Regions from separate parts of the Acidovorax sp. LjRoot74 genome, predicted to be linked through region 1. Evidence: predicted binding sites of a transcription regulator. Region 1 holds the regulator's gene; the other holds the start of a gene.
What was found. The regulator FNR, encoded in region 1, switches genes on or off when oxygen is low (the NO sensors DNR and NnrR bind a similar motif). The targets are predictions, from matches to a motif close to TTGATNNNNATCAA.

Region 1 (7,970 bases):
GGGGGTGGTTGGCATGCTGGTGGGCGTTGTCATCGCCGCCCAGCTGGCCTGGCCAGAACTCAACTTTGGCATTCCCTGGCTCAGTTACGGCCGCCTGCGCCCCTTGCACACCAATGCGGTGATCTTCGGGTTTGGCGGTAGCGCACTGTTTGCCACCAGCTATTACGTGGTGCAGCGCACCTGCCAGGTTCGCCTGTTTGCAGGGCCGTTGGCCGCATTCACCTTCTGGGGCTGGGTGCTGGTCATCGCTGCCGCCGTGGTCAGCTTGCCGATGGGCTACACCCAGGGCAAGGAATACGCTGAACTCGAATGGCCCATCGATATCCTGATCACGCTGGTCTGGGTGTCCTACGCCATCGTGTTCTTCGGCACGGTGGGTACCCGCAAGGTCAAGCACATCTATGTGGCCAACTGGTTCTTCGGTGCGTTCATCCTGGCCGTAGCCTTGCTGCATCTGGTGAACAGCGCAGCGATTCCTGCCGGCTTCATGAAGAGCTACTCGGCCTACGCTGGCGTGCAGGACGCCATGGTGCAGTGGTGGTATGGCCACAACGCCGTGGGCTTCTTCCTCACCGCAGGCTTCCTGGGGATGATGTACTACTTCATCCCCAAGCAGGCAGGCCGCCCTGTGTACTCGTATCGCCTGTCGATCGTGCACTTCTGGGCGCTGATCTTCACCTACATGTGGGCCGGCCCACACCACCTGCACTACACCGCGCTGCCTGACTGGACGCAATCGGTGGGCATGGTGTTCTCGCTCATCCTGCTGGCTCCCAGCTGGGGCGGCATGATCAACGGCATCATGACCCTGTCGGGCGCATGGCACAAGCTGCGTGACGACCCCATCCTGCGCTTCCTGATCGTGTCGCTGTCGTTCTACGGCATGTCCACGTTCGAAGGTCCGATGATGTCCATCAAGACCGTCAACGCCCTGAGCCACTACACCGATTGGACCATTGGCCACGTGCACTCTGGCGCCCTGGGTTGGGTGGGCCTGATCTCTATGGGCTCGCTGTATTACCTGGTTCCGCGCCTGTTCGGCCGCGACAAGATGCACTCCATCAAGGCGATCGAGTTGCACTTCTGGATGGCCACCATCGGCATCGTGCTGTACATCGCCGCGATGTGGATTGCCGGTGTGATGCAGGGCCTGATGTGGCGCGCCATCAACCCCGATGGCACGCTGACCTACACCTTTGTGGAAAGCGTGAAGGCGACCTATCCGTTCTACGTGATCCGCGTGGCTGGTGGTTTGCTGTACCTGGGCGGCATGCTTGTGATGGCCTGGAACGTGTGGATGACAGCGATCTCGGGCCGTTCGGTCAAGGTGGCCATTCCCGCCGTGAATGCCGCACACGCCTGAGCCGAAGGAGTCAATTCATGTCCAACAACAATTCATCTTCCTCCACCGGCTTCACCCACGAAAAGGTGGAGACCAACAACTTCCTGATGATCGTGCTGATCCTGCTGGTGATCGCCATTGGCGGCCTGGTGGAGATCGTGCCCTTGTTCTTCCAGAAGTCCACCACCGAGGCCGTGAAGGGCGTGGAGCCCTACACCGCAACGCAACTGGTGGGGCGCGACGTGTACATCCGCGAGGGCTGCTACAACTGCCACTCGCAGATGATCCGCCCCTTCCGCGCCGAGACGCTGCGCTACGGCCACTACTCGGTGGCGGGTGAGTTCGTTTACGACCACCCCTTCCAGTGGGGCAGCAAGCGCACCGGTCCCGACCTGCACCGCGTGGGCGGCAAGTACAGCGACGAATGGCATCGCATCCACCTGAACAACCCCCGCGACGTGGTGCCCGAGTCCAACATGCCCGCCTATCCCTGGCTGGAGAAGAGTGTGGTGGACCCCGCCAGCGTGGCGCCCCGCATGAAGGCGCTGCGCACGGTGGGTGTGCCTTACACCGACGAACAGATCGCAGCCGCCGCAGCCGAGGTGAAGGGCAAGACCGAAATGGACGCCCTTGTCGCCTACCTGCAAGTCATGGGCCGCGCGCTCAAGTAAAGGAGATTGGCCATGGACATCACGACCATGCGCATCGTCGCCACCCTGGCTTCGATGGCCTGCTTCATTGGCATTTGGGTCTGGGCCTACCGGGACCGCAACAAGTCCCGGTTTGACGAAGCGGCGCAGCTGCCCTTCGAACAAGATTGACCCTCACCAGAACGAGAACATCCCATGAGTGACTTCACCAGCAATTTCTGGTCGGTCTTTGTGACCGCGCTGACACTGGTCGGCATCATCGCCTGCGGCATCCTGCTTTGGATGGCGGGCCGCAAGAAGGTGATGGCCACGGCCGACAACACCACGGGCCATGTCTGGGACGAAGACCTGGTCGAGATGAACAATCCTCTGCCACGCTGGTGGGTGTGGCTGTTCGTCATCACCATCATCTTCGGCCTGGGCTACCTGGCCGCCTACCCAGGTCTCGGGAGCTTCACCGGCAAGCTCAACTGGACGCAAAAGGGTGAGTACGAAGCCGAAATGGCCAAGGCGAAGGCGGAGCTGGAGCCGCTGTACGCCCGTTTTGCCTCCATGAAGCCCGAAGAAGTGGCGGTGGACCCGCAAGCCCACGCCATTGGCGAGCGCCTGTTCATGAACAACTGCGCACAGTGCCACGGCTCGGATGCACGCGGCAGCAAGGGCTTTCCCAACCTGGCCGACGGCGACTGGCTGCACGGCGGCACGCCTGAGAAGATCCGCGAAACCCTGGAAAAGGGCCGTATCGGCAACATGCCCCCCATGGCTGCTGCCGTGGGTTCGCCAGAAGATGTGCGCAACCTGTCGCACTACGTCCTGAGCCTGTCGGGCAGCCCGCACGACTCGCTGCGCGCTTCGCTGGGCAAGTCCAAGTTCACGGCATGCGCTGCCTGCCATGGCATGGACGGCAAGGGCAATCAGGCCCTGGGCGCCCCCAATCTCACGGACGATATCTGGTTGCATGGCTGGGGCGAGGCGGCGATCACCGCCATGATCAACAACGGCAAAGTCAACCAGATGCCCGCGCAGGCCGACAAGCTGACGGAGGCCCAGATCGGGGTCCTGTCGGCCTATGTCTGGAGTTTGTCGAACGGCAAGCAGGCGGCTGCCGCGCGTTGACCGATGTTGCCAGGCGACCGCACCGGCGGTGGTTGCCTGGCTCCTTTGTTGTTAGGCTGTTTAACTCCCTGTGAGTAAATTGACACCATGAAGCCCCCCGGCGAGCCTGCTCGCAAGGTCATTCCCATCGCACCCGTGGCGTCCGAGCCGTCTGCTCAGGGCGAGATCATCTCGCTGTACGAAGCACAGAAAAAGATCTATCCGCGCTCCATCAGCGGCCTGTTTGCGCGCTGGCGCTGGGGCATGGTGCTGCTCACGCAGATCGTGTTTTACTGTCTGCCCTGGTTTGAATGGGGGCAGCGCCAGATGGTGCTGTTCGATCTGGGCGCGCGCCGGTTCTACATCTTTGGGTTGGTGCTGTACCCGCAGGATTTCATCTACCTCACGGGGCTCTTGATCATCTCGGCGCTGTCGCTGTTTCTCTTCACGGCAGTGGCGGGGCGGCTTTGGTGTGGTTTTGCATGCCCGCAGACTGTCTACACCGAAATGTTCATGTGGATCGAGCACAAGATCGAAGGTGATCGCAGTGCGCGGCTGCGGCTGGACAACGGCCCCTGGACCTTCGAGAAGATCCGCAAGAAGTTCTTCAAGCAGGTGGTGTGGATCGCTGTGGCCTTGTGGACCGGATTCACGTTCGTGGGGTACTTCGTGCCCATCCGCGAGCTGGGCAGCGAGTTGCTGGCACTGCAGGGCGGCTGGCAGATTTTCTGGGTGCTGTTTTATGGCTTTGCCACCTACGGCAATGCCGGCTACATGCGCGAGCAGGTCTGCAAGTACATGTGCCCGTATGCGCGGTTCCAGAGTGCGATGTTCGACAAGGACACGCTGATCGTGACCTACGACCCCGAACGCGGCGAGCAGCGCGGCCCGCGCAAGAAGAACATCGACTACAAGGCGCAGGGGCTGGGCGACTGTATTGACTGCTCGTTGTGTGTGCAGGTCTGCCCGGTGGGCATCGACATCCGCAAGGGTCTGCAGTACGAATGTATTGGCTGTGGCCTGTGCGTGGATGCGTGCAACACGGTCATGGACAAGATGCAGTATCCCCGGGGGCTGATCCGCTATTCCACCCAGAACGGTGTGGCCCAGCGGTGGACCCAGTCGCAGATGTTGCGGCGTGTGCTGCGGCCCCGTGTGCTGATCTACAGCGCCGTGCTGCTGGCCTTGTGTGTGGCCATGCTGGCCAGCCTGGTCGTGCGGACCCCGCTCAAGGTCGATGTGGTGCGGGACCGCGCAGCGCTGTCGCGCATCGTGGCTGGGGGCAAGCTGGAGAACATCTACCGTCTGCAGATCATGAACGCGACGGAGGGCGAACAACGCTATCGCATCAGTGCGCGGGGGCTGGAAGGCCTGGAGGTGTCCTCCGACGCCGAAGTGGACATCGGTGCGGCCGAGTCGCGCTGGGTGGCGGTGCGCTTGCAGATACCGTATGGTTCTGCAAGCCCGGGTTCCCATGCCGTGCAGTTTGATGTGCAGGCGGTGGGCGCTGCTGCCCATGTGTCTGAAAAATCTGTGTTCCTGGTGCCACGCTGAGTGGCGCCCCGGTGCAAGGCCCGACCTGGCCTTGTGTTGATCGAGATGAATGTGAAGGAGTAAGTCGCCATGTCTTCAAACCCAGCCATTGCCCAGGCTGAAGCAGCCCCCTGGTGGAAATTTGGCCATGTCTGGCTGGTGATTGCCGGCCCGGCCATCGTGATCGTCGCGGGTTTTGTGACCCTTTGGCTGGCAGTGTCTCGGCCAGACCCTGTGGTGGCGGAAGACTATTACCGCAAGGGAATCGAGATCAACCAGACGCTGGAAGCCCCCGAGAAGAGCCTGGCACCGGCCATGAAGGGCCGCAATCATGCCGCCACACCGGTGCAGGACCAGCCACGTTGAAACTGTGCGAGGCCATGGCAGCCCAAGGATAGGGTGCCACCTTGCTACCAATGAGCCACCCCGGGAGACAGGAACGATATGTGGACGCAACGCCTGATGTGGATTGCATGGCCCGCCTTCTTGATGGCGGGTGTGCTGGAGATGCTTGTTTTTGCGATGGTGGACCCGCAGGACCTGCACTGGTTCGGCCAGCCGCTGGCGCTGTCACGGCAAGGGGTCTATACCCTGGCTTTTTTTGCGTTCTGGGTTGTCACCATGGCCAGCAGTGCGCTGACTACGCTGCTGGCCATGTCACCTTTTGAGCTGAACCGTTGCCCGGTGCCAGAGGGCGAGCGGCCGGATGACTGCCGCAAGACATCGTCCTGCTCTTGAGTGCGGTGTGGGGTACGGTGCTGGCTGCTAGGCAGCCGGTTTGCTTTGCACTGAAATCGGCACCAAATGTGGCAGGCAGCAGTTGATCGCCCGGCGAGGGCTCTTACAAAGTCAGTGGCAGGCCTGCTGGCTATTCACGATGCGCTTGAGGGCGTCCGTGTCCAGGATGCGGACATGGCGCTGTTTGACTTCCACAATGCCTTCTTCCACAAACTTGGAGAAGGTGCGGCTCACGGTTTCGAGTTTCAGGCCCAGGTAGCTGCCGATTTCTTCGCGGGTCATGCGCAGCACCAGTTCGGACTGCGAGAAGCCCCGCGCATGCAGGCGCTGCACCAGGTTCAGCAAGAAGGCGGCGAGGCGCTCTTCGGCGCGCATGCTGCCCAAGAGCAGCATCACGCCGTGTTCGCGCACGATCTCGCGGCTCATGATCTTGTGCACATGGTGCTGCAGGGCCGTGACCTCACGAGACAGTTCTTCGATGCGGTCGAAGGGCATGACGCAGACCTCTGCATCCTCCAAGGCCACTGCGTCGCAGGTGTGGTGGTCGTTCACGATGCCGTCAAGGCCGATGATTTCGCCCGCCATCTGGAAACCCGTGACCTGATCGCGGCCGTCTTCTGTGGCCACGCAGGTCTTGAAAAAGCCGGTGCGGATGGCGTAGAGTGAGGTGAAGGATTCGCCGTTGCGGAATAGCGTGCCACCGCGCTTGACCTTGCGGCGAACGGCAACAACCTCGTCGATGCGCTGCAGTTGCTCTTCGTTCAGGCCCACGGGCATGCACAGCTCGCGCAGGTTGCAGTTGGAGCAGGCGACTTTGATGGTGAGCGGGTTCATAGGCACATGAGCTAGGGGTGGAGCGTCGAGCATATCGTGCCCGATGCGAAAAGCTGGGAAGGCCTTCGGGGGCATCTGAGCGACTGACATGCATCAAATTGTCGCTGGTCGGCCTGATTGTTCACTTGATGCAGGTCAAGGACATGTTCCTAAGGGTACGGCACAGTCAGGGTGTACGCAAGGATATTCCCCCATGACTGCTGTTTCGCCCGATCTCCTGCGCCGTTTCGACGTGCCGGGACCCCGCTATACCTCCTATCCGACAGCTGATCGTTTTGTCGAGGCGTTTGGGCAGGAGGACTACATCCTCGCGTTGGAGCAACGCCGGACGGGCTCGGTGGCCAAGGCCCTGCCCCTGTCCCTGTATGTGCACATTCCGTTCTGCGAATCGTTGTGCTACTACTGCGCCTGCAACAAGATCATCACCAAGCACCACGATCGCGCAGAGGTTTATCTGCGCTACCTGAGCCGCGAGATTGATCTGCACACCGCCCATTGCGGCGTGGGGCAGGTCGTGAGCCAGTTGCACCTGGGGGGCGGCACGCCCACGTTCCTGTCTGATGCAGGTCTGCGCGAACTCATGGCCATGCTCAAGCGCAGCTTCACGCTCGCGCCGGGCGGCGAATATTCCATCGAGGTGGATCCACGTACCGTCAATGCCGATCGGCTGGCCTTGCTGGCTGAGCTGGGGTTCAACCGTCTGAGTTTTGGTGTGCAGGATTTCGACGCGGAAGTGCAAAAGGCCGTGCACCGCATCCAGCCCGCCGAGCAGGTGTTTGCGCTGGTGGAGTCTGCTCGTTCGCTGGGTTTTGATTCGGTGAATGTGGACCTGATCTACGGCCTTCCACGCCAGACGCCCGAGTCGTTTGACCGCACCTTGGCGCAGGTGGCACAGCTTCGTCCCGACCGCATCGCGCTGTATGCCTACGCGCACCTGCCCGAGCGTTTCAAGCCCCAGCGTCGCATTGTGTCGGCCGAGCTGCCTACCGCGTCGAGCAAGCTGTCCATGCTCTCGCGTTCGCTGGATGCATTCATGGAGGCGGGGTATGTCTATGTGGGCATGGACCACTTTGCACTGCCCTCAGATGCCCTGGCCGTGGCCAAGCGGCAAGGGCGCTTGCACCGCAACTTCCAGGGCTACAGTACACAGCCCGACTGTGACCTGATCGGCCTGGGCGTGTCTGCCATTGGCCGGGTGGGCGCCACCTACAGCCAGAATTCCAAGACGCTGGATGAGTACTACGACTTTCTCGACCAGGGGCGCCTGCCGGTGGTGCGCGGACTGGCGCTGACGCGCGACGACCTTGTGCGGCGCGCCGCCATCATGGCCCTGATGTGCCAGGGTGAGTTGCTCTATGAATCCATGGAGCAGGCCTGGTTGATCGACGTGCGGCAGTACTTTGCAGCCGAAATCGCCCAGCTCGAAGACATGGCGGAGCAGGGGTTGGTGCGGGTAGGGCCTGAAGGGATTGAGGTGACTGCCATGGGGTGGTTCTTTGTGCGCGGCATTGCCATGGTGTTCGACCGCTATCTGCAGGCAGACCGCAACCGCGCCCGGTTTTCGCGCATCATCTGAGTCCTATGCTTGCAACGGTCGCCTGGACGGCTTTGCTCATGGGGCTCGCAGGCGGGTCCCATTGCTTGGCCATGTGCGCCGCACCCTGTGGCGCACTGGTCGGGCAGGGAGCGGAGCATGCCGCCGCAGCGGGTGGACGGGGCGGCACGCAGCGAGAGGCTGCAGTAGGGCAGGCCGTGCACTGGGCGCCGCGTGGTGGTGT
Region 2 (7,970 bases), 290 kb from region 1:
GCATCACCAGGCCCAGGATCATGTACATGATGCCGATGCGCTTGTGGTCAATGCTGCAGATCCAGTCGCGCCACAGCGGGCCCCAGAGCCGGAATTTGGTGATGGCGGCCATGACGGCCAGGCCACCCAGCAGGGTGGCGATGAAGGTCCACAGCACGATGGGCTCATGCGCCATCGGTATGGAGTCCCAGGTGATTCGGCCCAGGGCCCAATGCGGTTCGGTTACAACGGGTGAGGTGGACATGTTCGTCAGTCTCTTATGCGCGGATCATTGGCGGGAGAGGGTGCGGTCGTAGACCGTGGCGTGGCGCGCTTCGAGGGCGGCCACCACCTGGGCGGCGTTGTCCACGGTGCACACGTCCTGGGGCAGGTTCAGGCCCTGGGCCTTCATGAAGGCCTCGCCACCGCGCTCGTCGATGGACATCATGTGGTGCATGCACATCTTGCCGTCTTCGACGCAGCGGTTGAGCACCTTGTCGTACAGGCCGTCTTCCACGCTGGCAAAGCGCTGCACGGGGTCGCGCTCGCTGGGCTTGACCAGATCCATGTAGACCTGGCGCGTGAGGGGCTTGCCTTCGGACTTGTTCTTGGCAACCCACTGGTCGAAGTCACCCTGGCTCAGGCCATGGAACTTGAAAGTCATGCCCGAGAAGCCCGAGCCGCTGTAGTGCGAGGACATGCCCTTGTACACGCCGGGTTGGTTGATCACGGCGTTCAGCTCGGTCTGCATGCCGGGCATGGCGTAGATCATGCCGGCCAGGTCGGGCACGTAGAACGCGTTCATCGTGGACGTGGCGGTGAGCTTGAACAAAATGGGGCGGTCCACTGGCGCGGCCAGCTCGTTCACCGTGGCAATGCCCAGTTCGGGGTAGAAGAACAGCCACTTCCAGTCCATGGCCACCACCTGCACTTCCAGGGGGGTGGATTGCGCATCCAGCGGCTTGGTGGCCGAGATGCGGTCCAGCGGGCGGTAGGGGTCGAGCTTGTGGGTGCCGATCCAGGTCAGCGCGCCCAGGGCAATGATGATCAAGAGGGGTACCGTCCAGATCACCAGCTCCAGCGAGGTCGAGTGGTGCCAGTCAGGGTCGTAGTCGTCTTCGGTGTTGGCGGCGTTGTTCTGGCGGTACTTCCAGGCAAACCACAGGGTCAGGGCGATCACCGGCACGATGATGATCAGCATCAGCAGCGTGGCCTGGATGACCATGTGGCCTTGCTGCGCAGCGATGTCGCCAGCGGGGTTGAGGACGACCGCCTTGCTGCAGCCTGCCAGGCTGCCGAGGGCAGCCATGGCGGCCAGCCAGGCGGGTATGCGGGGGAGTGAGAGTTTGGGCATGTGGAAGCGCAATCGGGGCGTTTAATTACGGGTAAACGCGGATAACGGAGTGCCGCCGAATGTAATAGCCCTAGCGAATTTGTACATTGGACATTTTGTCCAAGGTCAACGAGGCTTGCCCCGTTTTGGTGCATGGAGGTGCGTTGCCCTGCAGTCAGATCAGTGAAACCGCACTTGTGGGCGGTTCGACTTGCGTGTAGAACGGTGTTGTCTTATTCACACAACGACAAGGAGCCTTGTTCATGAGCAGCCCCGCCTCTGCCACTTACCCTGCGGCCGGTTTTGAAGAAAGCCCCGCCTCTCTCTCGCGGGCTGATACGCATGAAGACGTCACCCCCAGCGAAATCGCTGTGGGCGTGATCATCGGACGCTCGTCCGAGTATTTCGACTTCTTCGTTTTCGGGATCGCCTGCGTTCTCGTCTTCCCATCCTTCCTGTTTCCCTTCCTGTCGCGCCTGGACGGCACGCTGATGGGCTTTGCGCTGCTGGCGGTCGCTTTTGTCGTGCGCCCGGTGGGTACGGCCATCTCCATGGCCATCCAGCGGCGCTGGGGCCGGGGCACCAAGCTGACCGTTGCACTCTTCCTGCTGGGCGTGTGCACGGTGGGCATGGCGTTTTTGCCCGGTTACAAGGATGTGGGCCTGACGGCCGTGATGGCGCTGCTGATCCTGCGCGTTGGCCAGGGGCTGGCGCTGGGCGGATCGTGGGACGGCCTGCCATCGCTGCTGGCCATGTCGGCCCCCAAGGAGCGTCGGGGCTGGTACGCCATGATCGGCCAGTTGGGCGCACCGCTGGGCTTTGTGCTGGCGGCGGGCCTGTTTGCCTACCTGTACAGCAGCCTCTCCGTGCAGGAGTTCCTGGCCTGGGGCTGGCGCTATCCCTTCTTTGTGGCCTTTGCCGTGAACGTGGTGGCCCTGTTTGCGCGCCTGCGCCTGGTGGTGGGGCAGTCGTACTCTGAGCTGCTCAAGGACCGGGAACTGCAACCCGTGCCCGTGAGCCGCGTGGTGCGCGACGAAGGCAGCAACGTGCTGCTGGGCGCGTTTGCGGCGCTGGCCAGCTTTGCGCTGTTCCACCTGGTCACCGTGTTCCCGCTGTCGTGGATCACGCTGTATTCCGAGCAACCCGTCACCCAGATCCTGGGCGTGCAGATCGTGGGCGCCTTCCTGGCCGCTGGCGCGATCATGGTGTCCGGCTGGCTGTCGGACCACCTGGGCCGCCGCAAGCTGCTGGGCGGCATGGCGGTGCTGATTGGTGTGTTCAGCTTCATGGCTCCCGTGCTGCTCAACTCCGGCGAGGTGGGCAGCACCATGTTCCTGCTGCTGGGCTTTGTGCTGCTGGGCCTGTCGTATGGGCAGGCCTCGGGCACCGTGACGGCCAATTTCTCGCCCCAGTACCGCTACACCGGCGCCGCCCTGTCGGCCGACCTGGCCTGGATCATCGGCGCGGCGTTTGCCCCCCTGGTGGCCCTGTACCTGTCGGCCCAGTTTGGACTGCTGGCGGTGACGGTGTACCTGCTGTCGGGCGTGGCCTGCACGCTGGGCGCGCTGAACCTGAACCGCCGCATGGAGCGGCGGGATCGGTAACTGCCTGATTGAGGGCGCCCAGGTGATTTGCTACTGTATTGATAGCTGCCTGGGCATGGCTAGCAGGCGGTAGAGGCCAAAAAAGCATAGAAAAAACGCCCGGTAGATGCCGGGCGTTTTTGTTTTTTGGGCAGGTCAGAGCGCTGTGCCGGGCTTCGCCAGAACCGCCGTCTGAACAGCCGGGATGGAGTGCGATCCCGTGTCAGTCCTGGGGCCTGAAGCCAATGGTCAGCGAAGACGGCACCCGCCCGTCCACATCGCGCGGCAGGGTCTCTGTCTTGTCCAGCGCACGCAGCACGGCATCGTCCCAGGCCTTGTTGCCGCTGGGCTGCACCAGGCGTTTGCCCACGATGGTGCCGTCGGGCGACAGGCGCACCTCGACCTCGGCACGCGGGTTGCCCGAGATCGCGTCGGGGTACACGATGTTGGGCTTGACCTTGGCTGCCACCTTGCCGCCGTAGCTGCCTGACGGGCCGGCGCTGCGCTGTGCGGTGCCGGTGGCGTTCTCGCCCCCCGTGGCCCCCGCCATGCCCTGGATGCGGCGCATGTTGGCCTCGCGCTGTTCGGCCAGTTGCTTGGCCTCGGCGTCTGCCTTGCGCTTGGCGGCCTCATCGGCCTTGCGTTTGTCTTCAGCCAGCTTCTTCTGCTTGTCCTGCTCGGCCTTCTTCTGCTCGGCCAGTTGCTTTTCGCGCTGTTCCTTGTCTTTTTCCTTTTGCAGGCGCTCTTTTTTCTCCTGCTCCAGGCGGTCGCGGCGTTCTTCTTCCTTGCGTTCGCGCTCCCGCTTCTCGCGCAGTTCCTGCTGCTCGCGGGCTTTCTTTTCCTGCTCCAGGCGCTTTTTCTCGCGCTCGATGGCGATGTCGGCCTCACGGGTGTCCGGCGGATCGGCGGCCCGCACGGGCGGGGGCGGCGGGGCAGGCGGGGTGACCTGCTGCACCGGCGGCGGTGGTGGAGGCGGTGGCGGCTCCACGGCGCGCGGCGCTGCTTGCGTGGGCACGGCAGCCCACAGCTCAGCCTCTACGGCGGGCTGGTCGGCCGTGTTCTTCCAGTTCACGCCCCAGGTGAGTGCGCCAATCAGCACCGCATGCACCAGCACCGCCAGCGTGATGGCGCGCAGGCGAGCCGGGGGGCGGGGCGGGGCAAACTGGTCGCGGTCGGTGTGGGCTTGCATGGGCGTGAGAGCGGCGCGGGGGAATTCGGTTCAACCGCCTTGTTTGACGGAGAGGCCCACACGCTGCACGCCCGCCTTTTGCAAGGCATCCATGGCTTTCACCACGTTTTCGTATTGCACGCCCTTGTCCGCGCTGATGACCACCGCGCTCGCGCTGTCGGCGCCTTGGGCCTTTTGCCAGCGGCTCGCGGCATCGCCGATCTCGCGCTGGTTCAGGCTGCGGGTGGCTTCAGGCGTCTTGAACTGCAGCGTGCCGTCTTTGTTGACGATGACCTGGGCCACCACCTTGGGCATGTTCTTGCCCTTGCCGACGCTGGGCACATCGACCACGCCGGGGGTGAGCATGGGCGCCGTCACCATGAAGATGATGAGCAGCACCAGCATGACGTCGATGAACGGGACCATGTTGATCTCGTTGATGGTGCGGCGGCCTCGGCCGCGGGATGCCATGGCGGGCATGGGGCGCCTCCCGGATCAGTGGCCCGAGGCCGTGTGGCCCGAGGACGCGGGCTGCGCGCCCAGATTGCGCTGCAGGATGTTGGAGAACTCCTCGATGAAGGTCTCCTGGTGCGTGGCCACGCGGTCGATGTCGCGTGCAAAGCGGTTGTAGGCGATCACGGCCGGGATGGCGGCAAACAGGCCAATCGCCGTGGCCACCAGGGCTTCGGCAATGCCGGGTGCCACGGTGGCCAGCGTGACCTGTTCCATGCCTGCAAAGCCGGTGAATGCGTGCATGATGCCCCACACCGTGCCGAAGAGACCCACATACGGAGATACCGAGCCGACCGAGGCCAGGAAGGACAGGCTGGACTCCACCACATCCATCTCGCGCTGGAAGCTCGCGCGCATCGCACGGCGGGCACCATCGAGCAGCGTGCCGGGGTCCACGATGCGGCGCTCGCGCAGCTTCTGGTATTCGCGCATGCCGCTGGCAAAAATGCGTTCCATGGGGCCCGCCTGCTTGGCATTTTGCGCGGCAGCGGCGTACAGGTCATTGAGGCTGGTGCCCGACCAGAACTCCCGCTCGAAATCCTCGTTCAGTGTCTTCACGCGCTTCAAGGCAAACAGCTTGCGGAAGATGGCCGCCCAGCTCGCCACCGACACGCCCAGCAGCAGCAGCATCACGAGTTGCACCACCCAGCTGGCGTGCAGCACCAGGGAGATGATGGACATGTTTTGGGAATTCATGGTGTGAGTTGTTCCAGAAGGGTGCTCGGGATTCTTGCGGGGCGCATCGTGGCGGCATCGACCCATCCGATGCGGATGGTGCCTTCTGTCAGCAAAGTGGGGGACTGGTCGGTCATCTGCTCTGGTTTCAGGAGCGCCTGCTGCACTATTGTCAGCGATGCCCGGCCTGCGTCCTGCAGGGCGGCAGTAACAATCAGTTCATCGTCCAGCCGCGCGGGGCGGTGGTAGCGCAGCTGCGCGTCGGTTACGACAAACATGCCGCCGGTTTGTTCCCGAAGACGCTGCTGACCCACACCCAGCGAGCGCAGCCACTCGGTGCGCGCGCGCTCGAAGAACTTGAGGTAGTTGGCATAGAACACGATGCCACCGGCATCGGTGTCTTCCCAGTAGATACGGATCGGGAACTCGAACGCCATTGATTCAGCCGAGCAGCGTGCGCAGCCGCGCCACAGACTCTTCCAGCTGCGCCATCGAGTTGGCGGTGGAGAATCGGATGAAGCGCTCCGGCTCGGCCGTGCCAAAGTCGCGCCCCGGCGTGACGGCGATGTGCGCGCGGCGCATCAGCTCAAACGCAAAGTCCCAGCTGCCGGTGACACCCAGGCGCTGCGCGGCCTGCGTGCAGTCGGCCCAGGCATAGAAGGCGCCATCGGGCATCACGGGCACATTCAGGCCCAGTGATTGCAGCGCGGGGATGAAGAAGTCGCGCCGCGCCTTGAACTCGGCGCGGCGGCGTTCGTATTCGGCAATGCTCTCGGCTTCAAAGCAGGCCAGCGCCGCATGCTGTGACACGGTGCTGGCGCAGATGAACAGGTTCTGCGCCAGGCGTTCGACCACCGGCACCATGGCCTCAGGCACCACCATCCAGCCCAGGCGCCAGCCTGTCATGTTGAAGTATTTGCTGAAGCTGTTGATGCTGATGATGTTGTCGTCGATTGCCAGAGCCGTGTGGCCAAACTCTTCCTCGTACGACAGGCCCAGGTAGATCTCGTCGATCATCGTGACGCCGTCGTGTTCGCGCACCACCCCGTGGATGCGGCGCAGCTCATCGGGCGCAATCGACGTACCTGTGGGGTTGGAGGGCGAGGCCAGAAGCACACCGCGCGTTTTGTCATTCCACGCTGCACGCACCTTGTCTGCGCTCAACTGGTAACGCTCGGCCGCCGTGGTGGGCAGCAGCACGGCCTTGCCTTCTGCAGCGCTCACGAAGTGGCGGTTGCAGGGGTAGCTGGGGTCGGGCATCAGGATCTCGTCGCCCGACTCGATGAGTGCCAGGCAGGCCAGCTGCAGCGCTGCTGAGGCACCCGCTGTGACCACGATGCGGCGCGCAGGCACATCGACGCCAAAGCGGCTCTGGTACCAGCCGCTGATGCGCTCGCGCAGGGCATCCAGCCCCAGCGCGTTGGTGTACTGCGTGGCGCCGTGGTGCACGGCGCGGGCGGCGGCCTCTTGCACCAGGGGCGGGGCGGTGAAGTCGGGCTCGCCGATGTTCAAGAAGATCATCGGCTCGCGCGAGCCCGCCACTTCGCGGGCCAGGGCCTGCGCGGCCTTGGCGACCTCCATCACATAAAACGGTTCAATGCGCTCGGCGCGCGTGGAAAACTTCATGGAATGGCATCCTGCCCAGACCGAGCCTTGCGGGCCTTTCGGGCGTGGGGGGCTAAGGGGGAAAAAACGAAGCCGCCCCGGTTCAAAAGGCAGGGCGGCGGCGGGCTGGGTCAGGCGGCGCCTGTGCCTGCGGCCTTGTCGGCAGCCACTTCCACTGCGCGCAGCTTGGGGGCCAGGCCGTTGAGCACGGCGTTCACGTATTTGTGGCCGTCCGTGCCGCCGAACTCCTTGGCGAGTTCGATGCACTCGTTCAGCACCACGCGCCAGGGCACATCCAGGCAGTTCTGGAACTCGTACACGCCGATCCACATGGTGGCGTGCTCGATGGGCGAGATCTCGGCCATCTTGCGGTCCAGCAGCGGGGTAATGAGTGCGTCCATCTCGGCCGCGTTGGCGATGCAGCCGTGCAGCAGCGCGTCGTAGTGCACCGAGTCCGCCTTGTGAAAGCCCGCCAGGTCGCGCGTGAAAGCGTCGATGGCATGGGCGTCGTTGCCGCCCACCAGGTGCTGGTACAGCGCCTGCAGCGCGAACTCGCGCGCGCGGCTGCGGTTGGACTTGGAGGCTGCCTTGCGTGTGCCGGTGCTCTTGAGGCCGGTGCGGCTCTGCTTGGGCGGGCGTGCCGACGATGGCGTGGGGGTGTTTTCGCTCATGACAGTTCGTCCAGCAGGTTGGCCATTTCCACCGCCACGCGGGCCGCGTCGGTACCCTTTTCGGTCTGGCGGGCGATGGCCTGTTCCATGTTCTCGGTGGTGATGATGGCGTTGGCAATCGGGATCTGGTAGTCCAGCGACAGGCGCGTGACGCCCGCGCCGGATTCGTTGGCCACCAGCTCGAAGTGGTAGGTCTCGCCTCGGATGATGCAGCCCAGCGCAATCAGCGCGTCGTATTCATCGCTTTCGGCCATGGCCTGCAGGGCCACGGGCACTTCGAGCGCGCCGGGCACCAGCACATGCTTGATGTGCTTTTCTTGCACGCCCAGGGCCAGCAGCTCTGCGCGGCAGGCGGCAGCCAGGGTGTTGGTGATGCTTTCGTTGAAACGGGCCTGCACGATGCCGATGTGCAGCTTCTTGCCGTCCAGTTTGTCTGCGGTGCC

Region 2: the regulator FNR is predicted to act here: its motif matches at 1,429-1,442, upstream of cyoA (ubiquinol oxidase subunit II).

What each region holds. Positions count from the first base shown of each region.
Region 1 covers NZ_CAXUTI020000001.1:3,793,585-3,801,554, reverse strand. Annotated here, with positions in the region: gene ccoN (cytochrome-c oxidase, cbb3-type subunit I) at 1-1,363, shown strand, start outside; gene ccoO (cytochrome-c oxidase, cbb3-type subunit II) at 1,381-2,013, shown strand; gene ACSQ3O_RS18045 (cbb3-type cytochrome oxidase subunit 3) at 2,026-2,163, shown strand; gene ccoP (cytochrome-c oxidase, cbb3-type subunit III) at 2,188-3,108, shown strand; gene ccoG (cytochrome c oxidase accessory protein CcoG) at 3,196-4,641, shown strand; gene ACSQ3O_RS18030 (FixH family protein) at 4,711-4,986, shown strand; gene ACSQ3O_RS18025 (hypothetical protein) at 5,065-5,358, shown strand; gene fnr (fumarate/nitrate reduction transcriptional regulator Fnr) at 5,470-6,192, opposite strand; gene hemN (oxygen-independent coproporphyrinogen III oxidase) at 6,386-7,768, shown strand; gene ACSQ3O_RS18010 (sulfite exporter TauE/SafE family protein) at 7,774-7,970, shown strand, end outside.
Region 2 covers NZ_CAXUTI020000001.1:4,079,421-4,087,390, reverse strand. Annotated here, with positions in the region: gene cyoB (cytochrome o ubiquinol oxidase subunit I) at 1-244, opposite strand, end outside; gene cyoA (ubiquinol oxidase subunit II) at 269-1,333, opposite strand; gene ACSQ3O_RS19500 (MFS transporter) at 1,576-2,916, shown strand; gene tolA (cell envelope integrity protein TolA) at 3,119-4,084, opposite strand; gene ACSQ3O_RS19490 (ExbD/TolR family protein) at 4,115-4,543, opposite strand; gene tolQ (protein TolQ) at 4,559-5,272, opposite strand; gene ybgC (tol-pal system-associated acyl-CoA thioesterase) at 5,269-5,688, opposite strand; gene ACSQ3O_RS19475 (pyridoxal phosphate-dependent aminotransferase) at 5,693-6,877, opposite strand; gene nusB (transcription antitermination factor NusB) at 6,988-7,527, opposite strand; gene ribH (6,7-dimethyl-8-ribityllumazine synthase) at 7,524-7,970, opposite strand, start outside.